3 regions of the Pseudoalteromonas marina genome follow, and region 1 is predicted to be linked to each of the others. Evidence: predicted binding sites of a transcription regulator. Region 1 holds the regulator's gene; each other region holds the start of a gene.
What was found. Region 1 encodes sigma-54, which starts transcription at its own class of promoters, with help from an activator protein. Its sites were predicted from a motif close to GTTGGCACGNNNNTNGNNT; they were not measured.

Region 1 (5,611 bases):
AATAAACTATCAACACTCTTTATTATTCCAACATTTTTACTTGCATTAGGTACTAATGCCGCTGAACCAACAGCGCCAATTTCTGCAAATCAAATTTCGATTAGTGCGGATAAACAAGAGGGTCAACTAAAAGAAAACGTAGGTATCTTCGAAAAAAATGTTGAAATTATTCATGGCGACAGAAAAATTACCGCAGACCGCCTTGAGGTTCACAAGCGTGATGAGCTAGGCGACAACAAGCAATTGTTAATTGCCACAGGTACGCCTGCATATTTTGAAGAAAAACAAGCCGACGGCACAATAATGAGCGCCAGCGCTAATGAAGTTAGATACGATGTTTCAACGCGTTTTTTAACATTAATTGGAGATGCAGAGATATCTCAAGCTGGGCAAAAAATGAATGCTAAAAGCATTACCTACGATATAGAACAGCAGCTTATTAGCGCCGAAAAAGATGAAAGCTCAACTGACCGTGTACACACTATCTTAGTGCCTGTGGAGCCTAAAAAAATTGACAAAGGCCAACCATGAGCACATTAAAAGCAGAGCTACTAGCCAAAAGCTACAAAGGCCGTGAAGTTGTAAAAAATGTGGGCTTAGAAGTTCAAGCTGGCAGTATTGTAGGCTTGCTTGGGCCAAACGGCGCAGGTAAAACAACAACCTTTTACATGATTGTAGGTTTAGTCCCTAGCGATAAAGGCAAAATATCTATCGACGAGAACGATATTACGCTTTTACCTATGCACAGTCGTGCTAGATTAGGCATTGGCTACTTACCACAAGAGTCGTCTATATTTAGAAAATTAACAGTGTATCAAAACTTAATGGCTATTTTAGAAACTCGAAAGGAGCTCACTAAGCAAGCCAGAGAAGATACATTGAATAATCTATTAGATGAATTTAGCATTCAACACATTCGGGATAGCAAAGGTATGGCATTATCGGGCGGAGAACGTCGCCGAGTAGAGATTGCACGTGCTTTAGCCGCAGATCCAAAGTTTATTTTGCTAGACGAACCATTTGCCGGTGTTGACCCTATCTCAGTATTAGATATTAAAAAAATTATTGAACACCTGAAAAACCGTGGGATTGGCGTATTAATAACAGACCACAATGTAAGAGAAACCCTTGATGTTTGCGAAAAAGCCTACATTGTTTCTCATGGGGAACTGATTGCTTCTGGTACCCCTGAACACGTATTAAATGATAAAACTGTACGCGATGTATATTTAGGCGAGCAATTTAGGCTGTAACATTTACGCCTTATTTATAAGCATCTGCTAGTATTAACTATAACAACTTAAAAGGATTGTTAGAGATACATGAGGCAATCACTACAGCTGCGCATGGGCCAGCAACTTACAATGACACCTCAGTTGCAACAAGCTATTCGCTTGCTGCAATTAAGCACATTGGATCTTCAGCAAGAAATACAAGAAGCGCTCGACAGCAACCCATTACTTGAGGTTGAGGAGCAAGACTATGCCGATGATCTTGCGGGCAAAAATGAGCAAAAAGCAGATAACGATGAAGTTACAGTAACCGTATCTGTAGATGAAGCCCCTAGCGAGTATGAACAAGACAGTGGTGAAGCGCTTGCTAAAGATACCGTAAGTGACGACATGGCAATGGACGTTAGCTGGGATGAGTACATGAGTGCAGCCCCTGCATCATCTTCAGGCCCAATGCCTGAAGATGAGTCTATATATCAGGGCGCATCAACTGAAACGCTTCACGAATATTTAATGTGGCAATTACAATTAACGCCATTTAGCCCTACAGATGAAGCCATTGCTATTGCTATTGTAGAAGCGGTGGATGATTCAGGCATACTGACACTCAGTTGCGAAGAGATTTTAGAGAGCTTTAATCAAGATAATGACGATGACGTTGAGGTTGAACTTGACGAAATAGAAGCTGTATTAAAGCGCATTCAGCTATTTGACCCAGTGGGTATTGCGGCACGTAGCTTACAAGAGTGTTTGTGTATTCAGTTAAATCAATTTGATAAAGGCACGCCTTTTATTGATGAAACAAAAATGATTTTAACCGAGCACATTGATTTGTTAGCTGCTCGTGACTACCGTACATTAATGAAAAAAACGAAGCTCAAAGAAGATGAGCTTAAAGAAGTAATGACACTTATTCATACGCTCAACCCTAAGCCTGCAGACACAATAGTACGAGAAGAGTCTGAGTATGTAATACCTGATGTGTCAGTTAAAAAAATTAAAGGCCGCTGGATTGTAGAGTTAAACCCAGACAGCATGCCAAAAATTCGTGTAAACAGCCAATATGCAGCGATGTCGCGTACAGTTAAATCAAGCGGCGACAGTCAATTTATTCGCTCACATTTACAAGAAGCTAAATGGTTTATAAAAAGCTTAGAAAGTAGAAATGATACACTTTTAAAAGTAACTAACTGTATTGTTAAACAACAACAGGGCTTTTTTGAACACGGGCCAGAAGCCATGAAACCGATGGTTTTAAATGATGTTGCTGAAATGGTAGAAATGCACGAATCAACAATTTCGCGCGTAACCACGCAAAAGTATATGCACACACCGCGTGGAATATTTGAGCTTAAATACTTTTTCTCAAGCCACGTAAGTACCGAAAATGGTGGAGAGTGTTCATCTACTGCAATACGTGCACTTATTAAAAAATTAATCGCAGCAGAAAACTCAGCAAAACCATTGAGTGATAGCAAAATTGCGGATATATTGGCTGAGCAAGGAATTAAAGTAGCGAGACGTACAATCGCAAAATATCGCGAATCTCTGGCTATTCCACCGTCAAATCAGCGAAAGAGCCTGATTTAAGACGCTAAACAAAGAGGGTAATGCTTATGCAACTAAATTTAACTGGTCGTCATGTAGAACTAACTGATTCATTAAGAGACTATATAAATACCAAATTTGCGAAGCTAGAAAGGCACTCTGATCATATTAATAATGTTCATGTCATTCTTGATATAGAAAAATTAAATCAAAAAGCAGAAGCAACTATTCATGTAAGTGGTGCTGAATTATTCGCATCCACTGAACATCAAGATATGTATGCAGCTATTGATTCATTGATTGACAAGCTTGACCGTCAAGTAATTAAACACAAAGAGAAGCTTGCTCGACACTAATATGATGAAATTAAGTTCACTTATATGCCAGGACTGCAGTAAAGCTGCGGTCCTTTTTAATAGTAAAAAAAGAATTTTAGAGTTTATTAGCGAGCTGGCTCACGATAAATTACCGTATTTATCTCAACAGGATATTTTGGGCGCTTTATTAACCCGCGAAAAGCTAGGCAGCACAGGGATAGGAAGAGGTATTGCTATTCCACATGGCCGAATGAGCGGCGCACAAGAACCTTTAGCATTGGTGTTAGTAAGTGAAACACCGATTAATTTTGATGCTATAGACAACCGCCCTGTTGATATTTTTGTTGCACTCATCGTACCTGAAGGCGATAACCAACAGCATTTAAAGACGCTAGCAACGATAGCTGATAAACTAAAAAATAAAGAATTTTGTAAGCAGCTTCGCTGTGCTAAATCGGATGCTGAGTTGTATCAAATTATTGTTGACCAATCGTAACAAATTTAAAGGGTGATTAATGGAGTTGATTATCATAAGTGGCCGTTCTGGTTCTGGTAAGTCGGTTGCTTTACGCGTTGTTGAAGATCTAGGTTATTATTGCGTAGATAACATTCCAGTAAATTTATTACCTTCTTTGGTAAGAAGCGTTTCTGATAACTACGATAAAATTGCCGTTAGTATAGATGTGCGAAATTTACCAAAAGAGCAAGATGAATTTAATCACATCATCGAATACTTACCGGGTTTTACAAAACCAACGCTGTTCTACTTAGACAGTGAAGATCAAACCCTTATTAAACGATTTTCTGAAACCAGACGCTTACACCCTTTATCAATAGATTCACTTCCGCTTGATTTAGCCATAAAAAAAGAAAAAGAACTTCTCGATGTGCTAATTACGCGCGCCGATTACATGATCGATACCAGTGAGCTAAGCGTTCATCAACTTGCTGAATCAATTCGCGAAAAAATATTAGGTAAAAAAGATAAGCAGCTGATTGTTACATTTGAATCTTTTGGTTTTAAACATGGCATTCCTAAAGAAGCAGATTACGTATTTGATGCGCGTTTTTTACCTAACCCGCATTGGGAGCCTGAACTAAAACCACTTAATGGCCTAGACCAACCAGTAAAAGATTATTTGGCTAGCCACAGCATAGTTCAAAAATTTACATGGCAAATACAAACCTTTGTACAAACATGGCTACCACACCTAGAGCGAAATAACAGAAGCTATTTAACTATTGCGATTGGCTGTACTGGCGGGCAACATCGCTCTGTATATTTAGCGCAAACAATTGGCGAAAGCTTTGCAGTTACGCATCCCAATGTAAAAATACGTCACAGAGAACAAGAAAAGTAATTTTACAAAACTAATAACCTGTTCAGCTTTGATAGAGTAATGTATGCGTATAGAAGACACTTTTTTAATACAAAATAAATTAGGACTGCATGCCAGAGCCGCAACTGTATTAGCCCAACTCGCTGTAAAATTTGATGCTTCAATCACCTTATTTCAAGATGATAAAGAAGCTGCTGGTGACAGTGTATTAGCACTAATGCTACTTGAAAGTAGCCAAGGTAAAGAAGTTAAAGTGGTATGTGAAGGGCCTGATGCAGAGCAAGCTTTAAATGCAATTGGAGAACTTATTTCGCAACGATTTAACGAACAAGAGTAACGTTAATTTTTAACATTTAAATAAAATAACTATAATCAAAATAACTGGCTGCTAGGTCGTACTCCCCCACCCATTAGGTAACAGTTACAGTATAAATAAAGGACGCCAATGCCCGAAGCTTTTGAACAAGACTACCCACTACAACAACTAAAACAAGTGACCAAGTCACTTAATAGTGGTCAGTTTGTTCAAGTTAGGCGCATGCTCGCAAAAACAGCGCCATGTGATACTGCGTTATTATTAGAATCATCTCCACACAAAATTCGTCGCTTGCTATGGCAGTTAGTTGATCCTGATGTTCAAGGTGATGTACTCGAAGAATTATCAGAAGACGTGCGCCTGGGTATTATTGCCCAAATGGAGCCTGAGCATATTGCTGCTGCCACTGAAGACATGGGTCACGATGACCTAGGTGAAGTATTACGTAGTTTGCCTGACACCGTTTACCAAGACGTTGTTAGCGCCATGGACACCCAAGATAGAGAGCGCGCAACACAAGCGCTATCTTATCAAGAGCGTTCTGCTGGTGCACTCATGAACACCGATACGGTAACTATTCGCCCAGATGTGACCATTGATGTCGTCCTACGTTATATTCGACTTCGCGGAGAGTTACCTGAAGGCACTGATGACCTGTATGTGGTTGATAAACATAACTGCTTTATTGGTGCTTTATCGCTGAGTACATTGCTAACTAATCCACCAGAAAAAATTGTTCGCGATTTAATGGATGAAGAATGTGAGTCAATTCCAATTTCAATGGATGAAAGTGAAGTCGCACAACTGTTTGAGCGCCATAATTGGATCTCGGCCCCAGTTGTTGATGACAACGATCAG
Region 2 (5,611 bases), 950 kb from region 1:
AATAGATAGCGGTAACCCTTCACGCTGCGAATACAGACACATCACATTAATTGCTGAATAAAATAGCGGCATATTTTGTACATTACCTAAAAAATGAACGCGATCTTTAATGCCAAGCTTTGTGGCATACTCCACCAATTCAGCATGTAAACTACCGCTACCAGCAAATACAAGTTCTGTATAAATGGGCAATGAATTAAGAATTCTTAATAATGCAAAATGCCCTTTCCCTGGCTCTAACCGCGCTGAACAGCCAATTAAGTTAATATCTTGCGGTAAATGCAGTTCCTTACGGGCGTTTGGTTCATCCCCGCAAACAAATTGTTTAAAATCGATACCATTGAGTATTGTTTTATCGGTTTGAATAGCTGTTTCATTATAAAAATCGTTAGCGACTACCTGCGCATCAGCAACCCAACTAATTTTTGTCAATTTGTTAAGCACTTTAGTAATTAAACGCTGCTTAAAACTTTTTAAATACCAAGCGTCATGAATAGTCGATACATGCTTAACTCGTCTATTGCGTATACATGCCATACTTGCATAAAACATTGGCCCTATGTGATGGCTGTGTATTACATCAATATTGAACTTTTTAATAACCTCGGTAAGTTTGCTTACCGTATTCATATCAAACTTTGCAGGCTTATTTAGACAAATTAACCGCCCTTCAAACGATGCTAATTGTGGCCAACCTTCAACAGCCTCGCCCAACGTTCCTTCAAGTGATACAACCACACTTGAGTCTGCAAATTGGCTTTTTTGCATTAGCGTGACGGCCATTTTTTCAAGGCCACCTATTTTAAAGTGCTGAACTAGATGTAAAACGTTCATATTATTTCCCCTGTTCAATAGAGTTAATCGCTGAGCTAAACACCAAATCTACAGGTGTATTTTTAACAATAGGTAAAATGGTAACTACCTCTAAAGAAGATAGTTTTTCTATGGTTTGAATATCTTTTAAGTGGCTGTCAAATAAGGTCGCTACAAACACAATTGTGCTACTTGTAAACACACCTAAAATAATACCCACAATAATGGATGCGACTATCGACGTATTAATTGGCTGCGTTGGACTGTAGGCGCGTTCAATGGTTTTTACTTTATCTGGCCCTTCGTACTTAACCAATTTGCCTGTCACTTTTGCCATTTCATAACGGCTTAACATATCTTTATAAAGCGATTGTTTAACATCGTAATCTCGCTCTAGTTTTCTTAACTGCTTTTCTACATCACTGGTTACTAATAGCCTTTCACCAACGAGTTTTACTTGTTGCTCTAGCATGTCGTACTCTTGTTGGTGTTGAGCTACTTCATTTTTGGCCTCTTCTAATTTTAGAATTTGCGAAACCAGAACACTGCTTTCATTGTCTTTACCACTAGGCAGTGTGTTTGCCATTTGCCATAGCTGTTCAATATTGGTGGGGTCTAAGTCTTCTGCGCTCTCTAATAGTGATTGCTGGCGATTACGTATACTTTGTAGCTCTCGTTTTTTTGAAGTAACCTTACTGTGTTTTTCGGTATAACGTGTTTTTAAAAAGCTTAACTCTGACTCCGCAACAATAATTTTTTCTTCAATACGCCCTAAAATTGGGTTTGCTTGGCCCATTTTAGTAGCCAGTGCTTTTAATTTTGCTTGCGCACCCGACAGTACAATTGTTTTTTGTTGTTGATCGCTCAATAATTTATCAAACGTTTGACGGTTACTGTGCAGCACAGCCGGCAAGGTATTGCTGTTTGTTGATTTAAAGGCAGCAAGTGCCTCTTCAGATAATTCAAGCTCATCACGAATGCTGTTCAGCTGCTGATAAAAAAACTGCTCAGAGCTATCAAGCGATGCTCGGGTGGGCGCAAGTAAACGTTCTATAAACTTCTCGACTACTTTTTCAAGCACCAGTTTCATTTTACTTTGCTCATGCCATATAAAATTAACCCGTACCAGCTCATCCCCTACCAACGACAAAGACAATGCCTGAGATAACTCTTGGTGAATTTTTTCTATTTGCGCAGGCGTCGCATTTTCTGGCACTAATTGCGTTTCTTTTGCTACTGCAATAAGTACCTTCCTGCTTATAACGAGTGTACGAAGTGCTGCCATCCGATTAGATAAATCAAATGAAAAAGATAAATCATCAAGATACGGGTTAAGTAATGCTGACTCCTCTATTAAAATAGTGGCATGATTGATATATTTTTTTTGTGCAGTCACTGTGAGCAATATAATGACAAAAGGCACCACTAAAAGTGGGATCACAAATAACTTTGCACGTGTGTATACAGCGTACAAGGTTAAGTAAAGTAATCGTTTTATTTGCTCTCTAACTAACATAATCCCTACCTATCTATTTGCATATTGCTATGCGAAATGTGGCGTTTGTTTGCAAATTAATAATTTAAACTGCAAATATCGCGCTATACATAAGGTGTTGCACAGGGTGCGCCAACTGTTGTGAATTTAATAAAAATAAGCAGTTTATTAGCGGGGATCAGGCTTTTGAGACTCAGCTCTCAAAGGCCTAATTAAATGACATGTTAGAGGGTTTTGGTTTAAAAAATCACGCTACACAGCGTGATTTAAAATAAATAAGTCTTGTTGCACTTTTAGCGCTTTTGACTCCCAACTGTGGTTCTTTGCTAATTGTTGTTGCGATAATTTTAGGGTGCTGCGCTCAATGGTGTTTAAACTAACGGCTTCATCAATTTTATTAATAAATTGATCATGCGTTTTGCCAATAAAAATTTCTGTTTTATATTGTTTTACTGCGGGAAAATCGGTAGCAACAATAGGCTTTCCTGCCGCTAAATATTCTTTAAGCTTTAATGGGTCACACGCTCTAATTTGCTCGTTATTAACAAACGGTAAAACAGACACGTTCCAATGTGTGGAAAAACTCGCTAACCGAGCATGCTCAATTGCAGGAATGTGCGTTACATTTTTAAATTGCAACAACTGCGCAGTAGGCCCCACAATATCGCCAACAAGCACTAACTGATAACTGGGTCGCTGCGCGACTAAAGCAGTGAGTAATGCAATATCTAACCACGCATTGATGCTGCCATAGAAACCAATAATGGGGCCATCTAAGTGGCTTATCTCTGGTGCAATTTCACTTTTAGAGGTGAACAAATCGTAACTAACACCATGGCTTAACATTTTTGTTTTGTGCTTAGGCATTTTGTTCATTAAAAACGCACTGATGACATAAATTAAATCAGCGTTTCGTATCAAGCTATTTTCACAAGGGGCAACAAGTGACGCATCAACGCCGGCCAATGCACTAAAATCGTCACCGCAGTAATAAATTAACCTATCGCGTTTTTGTTTTGTAATTAAATATTCGGCTGTGGGCACGCTTAACCAGTAAATAATAGGCTCATCATCAATATTTTTAAAGTATTGAGAATACACCCACTTATTGAAACGTTTTACTAATGCGTTGTCATGCCAAGGCAATACGGGGAGCTTGTAAACGTGCAGTGCTTCTGGCGTTTCAATGGTTGCGCTATTTAATTCGCTAAATAATTGTTTTAACTTATTAAATACACGTTTTAAATCGTTTAATTTAAGGCTTGGCTTTCGCATACCAATTGAATTGACCCAATGTACTTCATGATTTTTAGCCAGTTCAGCAAATAGGTGCTGAGTGCTACTGGGGTGGCTTGCCCAATCCTCTGCAAAAACAACAAATCTCATATTATGATTCCTTTATGTATTTAACTACTTTCGCTGGATTGCCCGCAGCAATACTAAAGGCGGGTATGTTTTTAGTCACAACACTACCTGCGCCAATAATCGCCCCTTCACCTATGGTAACGCCCCCAAGCACTGTTACTCCGGTGCCAAGCCATGCCCCGCGCTTTATAATAATATCGCCAATTTGGTTTTCATCATCACTTTGCCCCTGGGCTCTTCGTTCACAATCAACTGGGTGCCCTGGAAAACCCGCTAAAAATACACGCCCTGCTAACCTAACGTCGTCTTCAAGGGTTATGGTACGTCCTACCGAAAACGCATTTTGCCAACCAATATCCACATTGTTACCAATGGTTAGTGTGGGTGTTGTTTGCCCTCCTACCCGCCCGCAAAAGGTAGAAATACCCGACATTCTCACGTTGTTTTTACACACAACATTAAGCTCACCCAGCACTTGCGGCATACCTGAATATAAATAAAGCTGCTTTTTACTGCCTTTAATTTGGCTTTTGAAAAGGGGCGTAAAATAAGTGATACGTAAAAATTCATGTATAAATTGTTTTAAAAATTGATGAACAAAATAAAGCGATGAATGAAAAAACGGGATAACAATCATTTGTGGATTGCGAATCGTTTTTGCAAATTGAAAAAGTGATTTTGCAAAAGGATGAGGGCTACATTTAAGCCAATGTTTAATGTGTATGATCATAGTTTTATTCCTTATTGCTCTCAACAGTGATTTTTTCGAGTGCGATTGTTAGCGCTAAAATAATGTAAAGCGGCCAAGTAAAAGCTTGTGTTAGGAAAGTACCTGCAACCATAAAGCCTATTAAACCTGCTTTTAATGCATTTGCATTCACTGCAACTTGGTCGTTATGGTTAAGCGCATTGATGCAATACACGCGTGATAAGCTGCGATATATACTGGCAATTAATAATACAAATATACCTATACCTACAAAGCCTGTTTCGCCTAACACCTGAAACCATGTACTGTGTACTGCATGATTCTTGCCATCCCAATGCGGACTGTAAAAATAATAATTTACGTAAAAGTTATCGACTCCCACACCTGTTAGCGGGTTAGAAAGCGCCATATTAATTGCCGCTTGCCATGCATATATTCGACCCATTGCAGACGCATCAACCCCGTCTTCTGCTGCGCCTCCACTTTGCCTATCACCAATGCCTGCAAACACCATCATTGCTAGCATGGCAACAGCTGCACACATTCCTACTACAATTGGGTTTTTTACTTTTTGATACAAAAAGAAACTTAAAATAGCAGCAATACCCAGTAGGCCACCTCGGCTCTGTGTGGCTATTACGCCAGAAATAGCTAACAACAATCCTACGGCTGCAAATAGACGACGATATTTATTCGCACTTTTATCAAATAACTCTGCAGCCAAAAAAGACACCGGAAACATCAACACTAACGATAGATCGTTAGGGTCTCCTAATTGCGAGCGGTACTCACGAGAAATAGTGACACGCGTGCCCTCAACCAAGCCAATACCATTCATTTTGTTACTTAGTGCAACCAACGCCACCGAAATACCCGAAATCATTATGCCCATTCGTACTAAACTAAAATGCGAAAATCGGGTTAACCACCAGCTAATGGCAAATACCATAATGAAAACCTTCACTAGCACACCAGTCCAATACTCTATTGCCATACCTTTATTGGATGCACTAAATACGCAAACAGTGAGCCAAACAAACCAAATTACAAACACCAAGTGTGTTGAACTCCAATGAGGCTTTAACGATTTTGAAATGAATAAATGCCATGCAATAGCCAGTAATGAAGCTAAGGCCAACATTTTAGGAATTTTAAGGGGCATTAATACAACAAAGACTTCATGTAGCCTAAAGTAGCTAAACAGTATAAAAAGAATAATAAATACCGTG
Region 3 (5,611 bases), 110 kb from region 1:
TGAATGTAGCGAGCTAGTGTGGCAATTAGTACCAAAGTGCCAATACCTACTTGTGTGAGCCATATTGTTGTGTGGTTGTACATTAAAATGCTCACGACCGCAGTGATGCAAAGCGCAGCCCACAAAATGGAACAGCCTATAAGGTTTAAACGCCAGTAGTTTATTTGATTAATGAGCTGCTGCTTTTTAAAAAGTAGTAAACCATTAACATCTAGGGTGTGTGTATTTATTAGCTTTTTGCGCTGAATAAATGCCCATACTGAAAACCCAATTGGTAACGGAGTTAAAATTGCATATAACACTTGCTCAAGAGTGCTAGTTGCTTCAAAAACTAATGCATAGATACAAAATAAGCTAACAAATGCGCCAGCAACAAAGTCTAACCATGCTTTAATTGATTGTTTTTTTCTAGCCGATGTAATTTGGCTCAGTAGTGCGGCAGTATCCAGTTTTGGAGTCGCATTTTTATAGTCTTTTTGCCATTGTTCTAATAGTGGATCCATAATTATTATTGCTCCATTAGCTTTTGAAGTTGCACACGTGCGCGGCTAGCGCGCTTGGCAACGTTCGCTTCGTTTAGACCTAACGTATGTGCTATTTCGGCTTGGTTAAAACCTTCTAATTGAAGAGAAATAACTTGCCTAAATTTTAATGGTAGCCGTCTCATCGCTGTCATTAAATCATACGTGTTATCGCTGTGTTGGTGAGAATCAGTACTAACCAAGTCAAGTAAAGGGTCGCTTAAATTATGACGATCTTGGCGACGTGTTTCTTTTAAAACATGATCGACAGCACGGTTGTGTGCGACCCTAGCAATAAAGGTCTTCATACTTGAATCGCCTCTAAAGTTTTCTACTGCATGCCAAACAGCTAACGATATATCTTGCAGTAGGTCTTCTCTAAGTGCTTGGTCTGCTTCATGTGTTGTAGCAATACGCGCCATTAAAGGTGCGTATTGCAATAGTATCTCATGAATATGATCCCTTTTTTCCACTAGTCTTCCTTGTTTTTGATAAATACACTTCTGTAAGCAATATAGCTTATACACGTGAGTATAGGACCCGTAATAATCGCACTTAATAAAAAAGTATAAGGAGCTAACAATAGACTTAAGAAAGAAATTAGCGCGATTAAACACATTGGTTTAAACGCATAGAAAAAAGCATTTAGGCTACTTTTTAATGCTTGCAGTACATTTTTATCACCAAGTAAAACACAATAGCCTGCAAAACTGACAGGCAGTGTAACAGGAATAACCGAGGCAAAAATAATACCTAGTTGCCATTGGGTAACTTCAGTAGGCTGCGAAAATAAAAGTAAATTTATGCCATCATTTCCTAGTAAAAGCTTTGCTACAAATAACTGAATAAAAAAAGCAGATGCTAAAATTGCTGAAAGCGGAATCATGCTTAGCCAGTTTTTAGCTTTAAAAATCGACTTCAATGAAAATACTTTTTGAGTGGCCAAATGGTGAATGACGATAATAGCGCTGCTGCCTACAAAAGTGGCAGCCCATTTGGAGGCTAGCATGCCATAAGGGGCGGGTAGTATTTGAAAAATACCTTCAATAATTAAAGGAAGCAGTAAAAATAAAAAAAGTTTTACAGGTGCTTGCTTAAAAAGTGAAAAACCGTCTTGAAGCCATTGATTAGCTTTACTAGCGGGTAAACTATGTAGTGGGGTTACTGTTAATGTATTCATAATTACTCTCCTTTTGATTGTTATGTTATTAGTCGATAACAATGAGAATAATCTGACATTTTATTTTTAATTAAAGTAAAAAATTTAAAACACAAAAATAGATTTATAATTAGATTAGCTTACATCACAAGCAGGATGTAAATTAAGCACTTCGGTAACTACTTGACCAAATAGAGCTTGTTCTTGCTTTGACAAATTAATAGTTGGGTCAAATTTCATGATATCCGCGGGTCGTGAAGTAATTATTTCTGAAAAAGTCATTGCTGTTAATACATTGCCAGCATAAGAGGCATGGTTGCCATCATCCATATGTAGTTTTGCATTTGGCATTAACTCTAAAAGCCTGTTCCAAACAAGGCCAATAGGAGCTACGCAGCTAGGTTGTTTAGCGCTTATTGATAAATGTAAGTCGTATACACGCTGGCCTTCTTCAGGGTTGCCTCTTTGTGGATGTTCAGGAAATAAAATAGGTGTGATATTTTGTGCCTTGGCTGATGAAATTAAATGCTCAGCGGCATCAGTAGGGTAAGTTGTTAAACCAGACTGAGAGTATTTTTGGCCATTGAAAAATGGCATGGCTTAGATTTTTGTTTTTAAGTTTGTCTACGTTTGCCCTAATACTCACAATATTATCTAAAAAAGGTCCCGACACTGTGGTTGTTTGAACTGACTTATCTGGGTATTGGTTTTCGATTATATGCTCAATGATCCGCCCTAACTGACTGCTGTGACTATTGCCATAAATAATAATGTTGTAATTACCTTCAATATTGTTTTGTGTAATTGGAGTATGACTGGCACTTGTATTTGATTGCTGAACTTTGGTATTACTGCTGCCTGAACCGCAGGCTGATAAAAAGATTAAAGAAAAAAGCCAAAATTGTTTAGGGGTATTAAAACTTATCATACTAATTTGTACCAATATTGAAAACTACTTACTGATACTAGTAGGTTAATTCTTATGCCACAAGTTCTTGCACGGCTCAAATACCTTAGTGATATTTTGTTTTATGATTTAAACAAAAAGCCCAGCAAAAATGCTGGGCTAAGGTACTTAGGTAATAAAGGTATTATTGCGCTAATTCACCAGTAGCTGACTCTATGTGTGCTCTTACAAACCACTGAAATTGCTCAAGATCGGCAAGTTGGCTTATTAACATATCTTCAGATACTGGGTCTAAATCTGATACCGTTTCGATGGCTTTACGGTGATCGGCATTAATGCCGTTGTACACTTTATCTAACGCGCCTAAATGCTCGGTAACAAGTCCTTTACCTAATGAATATTCGTTCCATGTACGGCGGTCAACAATTGACTTAGGTGTCCCTACTGGTATGCCGCCTAAAGTGGCAATACGCTCGGCTATTGTATCTGTCATTTCGCGCACAGCTTCAACCTGAGGGTCTAGCATTTCATGCACACCTATAAAATTAGGACCAACAACATTCCAATGAATATGTTTTAGTGTTAATTGAAGATCTATAAGTGCAACCATGCGGTTATCTAAGGCTGCGATAGTTTTTTCAGCTGATTCGTTGCTCATACCTGGTGCAGTAAATTTAGCTTGCTTATTTGTATTGCTCATAACTTCTCCTACTTAACTATTTAATATTTTCACGTAGTCCTTTAATGTAATAAATACGTGATAATTGTATGAAGCAATCAATATGCCGAAAGTTAAACTAAATATAATTGTTTTAAATCAGTCGCTTGTGTTTTTGCTTTTGTTTGGTTTTTTATTAATATGAGGTGGTTATGAAAAGTCTGCATCTTTTTGTAAAATTTGCAGACCAAACAGATTTGCTGAAACTAAACTAGAATATTTTTAACGGGTGTATTCATGTGCCTTTAGTAATTCAAGCGGTATTACTTCAAGCGATTTTTTATTAGTGGCCTGCAAGATTACTGGCGGCGCAACGTTTGCTTGTTGCGCATGAAGCCATCTTATTGCGCATAAACACCATTTGTCGCCAGCTTTTAAGCCTTCAAAATCGTAAAGTGGATTGGGCGTTATGAGATCATTACCTTGTGACTTCGAAAACTGTAAAAATTCTTCGGTCATAATTGCACACACACTATGATTACCGCGATCAGAGTCTGGTACATAGCAAAAACCCTCGCGAGTATACCCGCCATTCCCACAGCATAATTGTAACCGGGTATCCAGAACGTTAAATTGATTTGCCATAAGGTGCCTTAAGTCATTATGTTTAATACAGTAAAAATTACTTTATCAGGCGCTAAAAAGTATAGCTACTAAAGTGAGGATGTTTGATTATGACTTTTTAAAAAAAATTGGGGCATTTAAATGAAGGGAGGAGGGGAAAAGTATTATTTGTGCCACAAACTAGTTTCACTAGATCGTGGCACAAGTTGAGTTAAAGTTTGTTAACTATTCGTATTTTCTGGCTTTTTTAGTTTTGATTACTGCAATGTATGCGTGCCAGCTTGCATAGCTAAGTAGTGGCATAATCACAATAAACCCAACAGCCCCAGTTACAAAACCAAGCGCAACCATTAGGAAAATGCATATTGACCAAACAACCATTGGCGCAAAGTTATTTTTAACGGCGTTAATAGATGAGACGATAGCTGTCATTATGTCTACGCGTCTTTCCATCATAATTTGTGGTGTAAATGCAGACACTGAAAAAACAGACACGAGTAAAACGCCACCTGCAATTGTACCAAGCGTTAAAAATGCTGACAGTTCTTCAAATGTTGGGTTAGCGTAGTTAGGGTATAAAGCATGAACAAGGGCGGCAATGCGCATCCACGCAATCATTATTACGAGTAATAATATTGCAAATCCCCACTCTCCAACTGGGTTTCTAAACATCGACTTTAGCGAATGCCTAAAAGTGGGTTTGTGGCCTTTTTCGAGTTCCCATGCTACGTCGTATAGGCCGGCTGCGAAAGCGGGTCCAATTAAAACAAACGCAACAGTGGCGGGTAAAATTACAAATACGCTTTGTGCAAAAAATGCAGAGTAGATAATAGCTGCAGGAATAATACTAAACACTAGGCCATAAATTACAGTAAGTAACGGGGCTCGGGTCATGTCTTTAAACGCAAGTGCTAACCAGTGAAAAGCAGCGAACGTATCTACTTTGTTACACTCTATACAGCGAGCAAATTCGGTGTTTTTTTCAATTGTTTTTGTTGTAGGCATAAGTGGAGCTCCTCTATAAAGCCTCTATTTAGGTTTAGGTCATAAACGCTTTATTTACAAATATTAAACATACATACGGAGCTAAAATTAAAATTGTTCACTAAATAAACGTTTTATGTTTTTTAGTAGGGGTATTACAAAAGGAAATTTTATAAGAGGATTGCTGAAATCTATATTAATAAAGTACTACTTAACCTGTAGGCAGGTTAAGTAGTTAAATAATGCTCAGCCTAAGCTGATTGCTAGGTATTGTATCTCGTCACCATTTATTTGTGGCAAAAAGTAAATATCGTTGTATTTAAAATATTGCTGAGAGTTTATGGTAACTGGCTCAGCTGACGATGGTAGTTCATCGTAAACTTGCCCTAAGCTATAGTCGAAGACGTTGCCAATTTTAATAGCTTTGTTGCGCTGAATTATTGGCGCATCTACCACTTTATAGCCGCCGTTATCGGCAATATAAAAAACGTTTTGATAAGCATAATATGTGGTGTTGCGATGTTTCATACGCGAATAATGTCTAGGAAGTTTTTTAATGCGCAGTCCGCGAGGTGGCATCACAGCGTGATAGCCTTTTTTAGCTTTTCGGTAGTAAATGCCGTCATTAAAGCTAAATGAAATTCCATTAAACCAAATAGAGGTACTTCTTCTTGGCAAGTGCCTTATGTATCTATTTTCTTTGTAATAACGCGGCTTATACCTATTAGTTAGGTAGTTATATTTATGATTGTCGAAAC

Region 2: a site for sigma-54 is predicted at 2,427-2,445, ahead of PMAN_RS05640 (GumC family protein). Genes of this name have one in related genera too.
Region 3: a site for sigma-54 is predicted at 3,359-3,377, ahead of dps (DNA starvation/stationary phase protection protein Dps). Genes of this name have one in related genera too.

The regions. Positions count from the first base shown of each region.
Region 1 covers NZ_AHCB03000005.1:248,026-253,636, reverse strand. The annotation lists gene lptA (lipopolysaccharide transport periplasmic protein LptA) at 1-531, shown strand, start outside; gene lptC (LPS export ABC transporter periplasmic protein LptC) at 1-5, shown strand, start outside; gene lptB (LPS export ABC transporter ATP-binding protein) at 528-1,253, shown strand; gene PMAN_RS01185 (RNA polymerase factor sigma-54) at 1,323-2,822, shown strand; gene hpf (ribosome hibernation promoting factor) at 2,849-3,136, shown strand; gene ptsN (PTS IIA-like nitrogen regulatory protein PtsN) at 3,141-3,593, shown strand; gene rapZ (RNase adapter RapZ) at 3,613-4,458, shown strand; gene PMAN_RS01165 (HPr family phosphocarrier protein) at 4,502-4,774, shown strand; gene mgtE (magnesium transporter) at 4,883-5,611, shown strand, end outside.
Region 2 covers NZ_AHCB03000005.1:1,202,524-1,208,134, reverse strand. The annotation lists gene PMAN_RS05645 (glycosyltransferase) at 1-834, opposite strand, end outside; gene PMAN_RS05640 (GumC family protein) at 836-2,329, opposite strand; gene PMAN_RS05635 (glycosyltransferase) at 2,561-3,694, opposite strand; gene PMAN_RS05630 (acyltransferase) at 3,696-4,403, opposite strand; gene PMAN_RS05625 (O-antigen ligase family protein) at 4,408-5,611, opposite strand, start outside.
Region 3 covers NZ_AHCB03000005.1:361,723-367,333, forward strand. The annotation lists gene PMAN_RS01735 (hypothetical protein) at 1-503, opposite strand, end outside; gene PMAN_RS01740 (RNA polymerase sigma factor) at 509-994, opposite strand; gene PMAN_RS01745 (hypothetical protein) at 994-1,701, opposite strand; gene PMAN_RS19085 (hypothetical protein) at 1,816-2,277, opposite strand; gene PMAN_RS19090 (hypothetical protein) at 2,219-2,608, opposite strand; gene dps (DNA starvation/stationary phase protection protein Dps) at 2,772-3,287, opposite strand; gene PMAN_RS01760 (DUF2237 family protein) at 3,528-3,890, opposite strand; gene PMAN_RS01765 (DUF2189 domain-containing protein) at 4,095-4,874, opposite strand; gene PMAN_RS01770 (DUF6515 family protein) at 5,100-5,611, opposite strand, start outside.